DNA from 2 places in the Arthrobacter sp. BE255 genome. Region 2 is predicted to be linked to the other one. Evidence: riboswitches for the same ligand, from Rfam matches in the RefSeq annotation. Region 2 holds a riboswitch; the other holds the start of a gene.
The links. Region 2 has a riboswitch for S-adenosylmethionine ahead of J2X42_RS18830 (LLM class flavin-dependent oxidoreductase). Riboswitches for the same ligand answer to the same signal wherever they lie in the genome.
Positions count from the first base shown of each region.

Region 1 (3,355 bases), on a different contig from region 2:
ACTGGTCAAGCATGTCCGTGGAAGGGTCGACGGCGGCCACAGCGAGTCCGCGGTCAAGCAGCAGGGCTGTGAACTTGCCGGTGCCGGCGCCAACATCGAGGGCGTCGCGCGCCCCGGCAGGGATGAGCCAGTCGGCCGATTCGACGGGGTATCCGGGCCGGACGCGCTCGTAGTGTTCGCCGCCGTCCTGGAAGCTCTGTCCGAGCTCCTGACGGCGTCCGTGGTCAAGTTTGGGGCCACCCCGTGCCACGTGCGGTCTCCTTCGCCAGATGCCCTTGGGTATCCTTCGAATTTACCGCATCGACAGGGCTGTCCGGGTCAGTCGTCGGTGCAGGGGGCTGCGCCGGCCGTGCCGGGCGTGTTGGGTGCCCAGTCCGGGTAGGTCCGGGTGTCGTTGGCCGGAACCCAGCGGCCGGAGTCCACCACATAGTCCCAGCCGAGGCCGGTCCTGCGGAGTTCCTCGATGCCGGCCAGGAGCCGCTGGGCGTCCTCGAGCCGTGACCCCAGGCCGAAGCTCGCCCGCAGGGAGCCTGACGGCAGGCCCAGGCGTTTGAGCAGCGGGTGGGCGCAGAAACGGCCGTCCCGGAGGCCCACTCCATGTTCGGCGGACAGGTAGGCGGCCACCAAACCGGCGTCGTAGCCTTCGACAGAGAAGTTCACCACGCCGATGGTGTCTGTATCCGGGTCCGTGTCCTGGAAAATCTGGTGCACGGTGACGCCGTCGATTTTGTGGAGTCCTTCCACCAGGAAGGAACGGATGGCTGATTCGTGGGCGTGCCAGCGGTCCGGGTCCAGTGCGGCGATCACCTGGGTGGCGCGGGCCAGCGTGGCGGCGCCGAGGACGTTGGGGGAACCGCCCTCGTGCCGGGCGGGACCTGTGGCCCAGCTCACGCCGTCGAGCCTGGCCTCACGGACAGCGCCGCCGCCGGCAAGGTGCGGCGTGCCGGCGTCGAGCCAGTCCGGCCGGCCCACGAGGACGCCTGCGCCGAACGGAGCGTAGAGCTTGTGCCCGGAGAAGGCGAGGTAGTCGACGTCGTCGGCGCTGATGTTGATGCGGCGGTGGGGCGCGAGTTGCGCCGCGTCCACGACGATCCGGGCGCCGTGCTCGTGCGCCAGGGCGGCGAGTGCCCGGATGGGAAGGATTTCGCCCGTGACATTGGAAGCGCCCGTGACGGCCAGCAGGCTGACTCCACCCTGTTCAAGCTCGGCGCGGATGGCCTCCACGGTGCCGGCCAACGTGTCGGCGGCAACGACGCTGCGGTGCGGGACACCCTGCCACGGCAGGAGGTTGGCGTGGTGCTCGATGTCGAGGTACAGGACGTCGCCGGCCGGGCGGCCGTCCACCGTTGGGAGACAGCCTGCCAGGAGGTTCAGCGAATCAGTGGTGTTCCTGGTGAAGATGACGGAGTCGCCGGCCCGTCCGCCCACAAAGTCACGCACGATGTTCCGGGCGTTCTCGTAGACCGACGTGCTGATCTGGGATGCGTAGCCGGCGCCGCGGTGGACGCTGGCGTAGAACGGCAGGATTTCGTTGAGGTACGCGGAAACCACCGAGAGGGCCGGGGCGGAGGCACCGTAGTCAAGGTTGGCGTAGCGGACGTGTCCGCCCTGGATCAGCGGGGCCTGGATTTCGGCGCCGGTGACGGCGGAGAGCGGCCGGCCGGCAACGGCAAGCCGTTCGCTGAACAGGGCTGCGGTGTCGGGGCCGGCTGCGGACTGCAGACGGACGGCGGTGTTGGGGGAGACGGTGGCAGTTGTCACAGAGACCTCACTTCAGAGGGACTCCCTGTCCCGGGAATCCGCGCTTGCCGGGTCCGTTCCGGACCGGCCTGGTCGTCACCCGGGGCACCCCACCGCGAATGGAGGGTTGCCGGCCAGCAAACCGGGGTTTCGCGCTGGCACTCGTGACCTGTTAAGAGCGTAGAACATGGGCGGGGCGGGCAGGAAGCCGGTCCGAATGTTAAGGCTTTTGTTACGCGGGGCCCGGAATTGTCGCGTTTGTCCGAAGATACGGCGGCGGACGCCCCCTGCCGGAGGCGTCCGCCGCTGATAATTCGGTACATGTGGCCGTTAGAGCAGGTCGTCAAGCCCGGGGTTGAGCCGCTTGAGGACTTCCGAATGCAGGATGGAGTTGGTGGCCAGGGCGTTGCCGCCGAACGGGCCGTCCTCTCCGTCGAGGGATGTGAACCGGCCGCCCGCCTCCACCACAATCGGCACCAGCGCCGCCATGTCGTAGAGATTGAGCTCCGGTTCGCACGCGATGTCCACGGAGCCTTCTGCGACCATGCAGTAGGACCAGAAGTCGCCGTAGGCGCGGGTGCGCCAGACGTCTTCGGTCAGGCCAAGGAAGTCATCGAGGTTCCCGCGGTCCTTCCAGCCGCCCAGGCTGGAGTAGGACAGGGACGCGTCCGAGAGCTTCGAGACGTCGGATACCTTCAGCCGGGTGGCAGCGGCCAGTGACCGGCCCATGTACGCGCCGGCGCCCTTGGCGGCCCACCAGCGCTTGCCCAGTGCAGGGGCACTGACAACGCCGACGACGGGCTCGCCTTCGTCAACAAGGGCAATCAGGGTCGCCCAGACCGGGACGCCACGGACGAAGTTCTTCGTGCCGTCGATGGGGTCGATGATCCAGCGGCGGGAGCCGTGGCCTGAACTGCCGAATTCCTCACCCAGGACTGCGTCACGGGGGCGGGAACGGGACAGTTGGCCGCGGATGGCTTCCTCGGCGGCCTTGTCCGCATCGGTGACCGGCGTCAGGTCCGGCTTGGTCTCGATGTGGAGGTCCAGGGCCTTGAAGCGGCTCATGGTCTGGTCGTCCACGGAATCGGCCAGCACGTGGGCCAGGCGCAGGTCATCGTTGTAGCTCGAAGCGGGTTGGATCATGGTTCCAAACTACCGTCAAAGCGCCGCGTGGTTGGGGACCCCGGCCACTGGAACCGTGCGCAGAGCCCCCGTGCGGCTCCAACCGGGCGGGACGGCGTCAGTTGACGCTGCCCAGTTCCTTGGTTTCCTGCCCAGCCATCCGGGGGTCGGTGCCCAGCAGGCGCCGCAGGGAACCGAGCCTCGCAGGTCCTGTCGGCCCGGCATGGCCGTCGGTGACCCACGGGTCCAGGCCGCAGTTGACTGCGCCTGTGGTGTGTTTGCAGCCACGCTCGCAGGCATCGGTGCCCGGTTCCAGGTCCGGGAAGGACCGGAGGATGCGGTCCGGGTCCACATGGGCCAGGCCGAAGGAGCGGATGCCGGGGGTGTCGATGATCCAGCTTCCCGCCGGCGCGTCAGTCAGTTTGAGCGCCAGGGCAGAGGAGGAAGTGTGGCGTCCCCGGCCGGTCACGGCATTGACGCCGCCGGTGGCACG
Region 1 is NZ_JAVDWK010000001.1:501,484-504,838, forward strand. Features, by position in the region: gene J2X42_RS02335 (class I SAM-dependent methyltransferase) at 1-250, opposite strand, end outside; gene J2X42_RS02340 (aminotransferase class V-fold PLP-dependent enzyme) at 319-1,761, opposite strand; SAM riboswitch class IV at 1,797-1,910, opposite strand; gene hisN (histidinol-phosphatase) at 2,071-2,883, opposite strand; gene J2X42_RS02350 (ribosome small subunit-dependent GTPase A) at 2,981-3,355, opposite strand, start outside.
Region 1: it holds a riboswitch for S-adenosylmethionine, as region 2 does, so the genes downstream of both, J2X42_RS02340 (aminotransferase class V-fold PLP-dependent enzyme) here and J2X42_RS18830 (LLM class flavin-dependent oxidoreductase) in region 2, are expected to answer to the same signal.

Region 2 (3,355 bases):
TTCGGCGACGGACTCCAGGACTGCGGAGGGTGCCACGTGGTAGTTGGCCCCGTAGGGTAGACCCAGCTTTCCGGCAAGCCGGGCGCTGGGTCCGGCGCTGGACCCGTGGATCCAGAACTGCGGGGAATGCCCCTGCGCGGGGCGGACCGCCACGCTTTCGCCCTCCGGGCCACGGTACTGGCCGGAGAAGAAGGCAATGACGTCCTGCACGTCGCTTTCGAAGTTGTCCGCGTCCCCGGGAACGCGGCCCAGGAGCTCCGCCTGGAGCCGGAACCTCTCCGGGAAGGCCTTGCCAAAGAGCGGGCGGGGCGGCGGAATGACCAGCCCGTCCAGGTTGCGGTTGCCGGCGCCTGTCGCGGACCCGCCTGGCGCGGACTGGGCTGTCGTGGACCCGGCTGTCGCGGACTGGGCTGCGGCGGCCAGTTCTGCGGACCCCGATGCAGCAGACGGACCCCCCGCGGCAGCAGGATCCTCAGGTTTCGGCACCCCGGACCGGCCAAAGCCCAGGTCAATGCGGCCGGGATACAGGGCCGCAACAGTGCCCACGTTTTCCGCGACCTGGACCGGCCGGTAGTTGCCCAGGATGGTGGCGGCAGTGCCAACACGGATGGTGCTGGTTGCCGCGGCCACCAGAGCCGACAGCACGTGCGGCGCCGCGCCGGCAACACCGGGACTCAGATGGTGCTCAGCCAGCCAGAAGCGCTTATAACCCAGCGCCTCGGCGGAAACGGCCAGCTCAATGCTGTTGCGCAGCGCATCGGCTGCGGTCTTTCCGGCCGGGATGGGGCTGAGGTCAAGGACCGAAAGGGGAACCACAGGAGGCTTAGGCATGGCATGACCCTACGGAGTCACGGCTCGGCGCAAAACCTGGTCCGTCACCGGACTCAACCTCCCGAAACGGCAGGTAATCCGGCCCAAAACTGGTTCATAAATGACGGAATGCAGCGCCGGTTGACGCCGCATTTCCCGGCTTGACGCCGCAAGTCGGGCCGGTTGTGGACGCCCCCGGCAGCCCTCTAGATTCAGGTCCTAGGTCAAGAGACAGCACGCCAAGGACCGGCTGGTGCTGCGGCAACCCTCAGGCATTATGTGGCGGGGTGCTCCGGAAACAGACCTGGCCGCAGCAGCGGCAAGCGAATGTCAAACCGGCCGTCCGCGGCCCCAAAAATAAGGGAACCATGCCTGCCTCACCCACACCCAGTAAGCGTCCTGCTGTGCTCGGTATCGAGCTCGACGGCGACGGCGCGCACCCGGCTGCATGGCGGTTCGCCGCCCACGGGCCGGGGACGCTCCTGAGCGGAAGCCGCATCCGCGAAACCGTCCAGGCGGCGGACATCGCCGGCTTCCATCTCGCCACATTCCGCGATTCACGCACCACCGACACCGCCGGCGCGGGAATTGCCGGACGCATCGACGCCGTCCAGCGGGCGGCGTTCGCCGCCCCGGTGACGCGGTCCCTCGGCCTGGTGCCCGAGGCCGGGGTGCTCTACACCGAGCCGTTCCACGTCGCCACCCAACTGGCCAGCCTGGACTACGCGTCGCATGGCAGGGCAGGCTGGCTTGTCAGCACTGAGAACTCCGGGCAGGAAGCCCGGTCCGTGGGCCGGGGGATCCTTCCGGAAGCTGACGTGCAGCCTGAGGCCGCGGACGTCGTCGAAAGTTCCCGGCGGCTGTGGGACTCCTGGGAGGACGACGCCGTGATCCGTGACGCCGCGACGGGCAGATATCTCGACGCCGACAAGCTGCACTACGCGGACTTTGAGGGCTCCCGGTTCGCCGTGAAAGGCCCGTCCATCATTCCCCGCCCCCTTCAGGGGCAGGTGCCGGTCTTCGCCGCCGCTGCGCTGTTGCCGGCAGTGGAAGCCGACGTGGCACTGGTGTCGGCCGCAACGCCGGAGGGCCTGGCGGCGGCGGTGGCTGCCGCACGCAACGCCGGCGCGCCGCGCACCCTGGTGGAGCTTGACGTGCTGCTGGATGCCCGTGGCCGCCGGGCCTCGGACCGGCTGGCGGACCTCGATGCCCACCAGCCCTGGGCGGGCGGCGCCCGGTATGTGGGCGGTGCCGCCGGAATGGTGGAGCTCCTCGCCGTGCTGTTCAGGGACAGCGACGGCGTCCGGCTCAGTCCCGCGGTCCTGGACACCGATTTGCCGGAACTGGCAGCCGTGGTGCTTCCGGAACTCCGCCGCGCAGGCCTGCTGGCCGCGCCTGCCCCGGGCAGCACGCTGCGTGAATCCTTTGGCTTGCCCCGACCCGCCAACCGCTACGCCGCCGCCGCGGCACTCTAGGGAGACCAAAACATGAGCACTTCGTCCCGTATCGCCGGCGACGGCAAGATCCAGTTCGGCGTCTTCTTCCAGGGCGTCAACCACACCACAGTCTGGCGTGACCCTGACAGCGGGTCCCAGACCGACTTCGAATCCTTCCGCCGGGTGGCCCAGACCGCCGAACGCGGCCTGTTCACAGCCTTCTTCTTCGGCGAAGGGCTGCGCCTGCGCGAACACCTGGGCCGGATCCACGACCTGGATGTCGCCGGCCGGCCGGACGCCCAGACGGCGCTCGCCGCCCTGGCTGCCGTGACGTCGCACATCGGACTGGTGGCCACCCAGAACACCACCTACAACGATCCTGCGGACCTCGCCCACCGGCTGTCCAGCCTCGACCTGCTCTCCGGCGGGCGGGCGGCATGGAACATCGTGACCACGGACAACGCCTGGACCGGCGCCAACTTCCGCCGCGGCGGATTCCTGGCCCACGAGGACCGCTATATCCGCGCCGAGGCCTTCGTCCAGACGGCCAAAGCGATCTGGGACTCCTGGGCTGACGGCGCAATCGCCGGGTCCCGGGACTCCCGCCGCTGGCTCGCTGAGGGCGGCATCACCCCCGTCCGCAGGCAGGACTCGAGCTTCGACGTCGACATCACCGGACGGCTTCCGCGCTCCTCCCAGCAGCACCCGGTGCTGTTCCAGGCCGGGGATTCCGCCACGGGCCGGGACTTCGCCGTCCGGAACGCGGACGTCATCTTCTCCCGGCACGCCGGGCTTGAGGCCGCCAGGAAATTCCGCGAGGACATCGTGGCGCGAACCCTGAAGGCGGGGCGGCCGGCGGACGACGTCAAGATCTTCCCGGGCCAGGAATTCATCCTTGCACCCACAGCCAAGGAAGCGGAAGACAAGCTGCAGTGGGTCCGCGAACGCCAGGTGGGGCCGCAGACCGCGATCGCCTACCTGGAGCAGTTCTGGGGCCGCACCCTCGACGAATACGATCCCGACGGCCCGCTGCCGGACATCGATCCGGTGGTGGAGGTCACCAACGCCACCCGCGGCAACGCCTTCCACGGCAAAAGCGCCAAGGAACT
Region 2 is NZ_JAVDWK010000012.1:159,364-162,718, forward strand. Features, by position in the region: gene J2X42_RS18825 (LLM class flavin-dependent oxidoreductase) at 1-831, opposite strand, end outside; SAM riboswitch class IV at 1,033-1,142, shown strand; gene J2X42_RS18830 (LLM class flavin-dependent oxidoreductase) at 1,179-2,285, shown strand; gene J2X42_RS18835 (NtaA/DmoA family FMN-dependent monooxygenase) at 2,298-3,355, shown strand, end outside.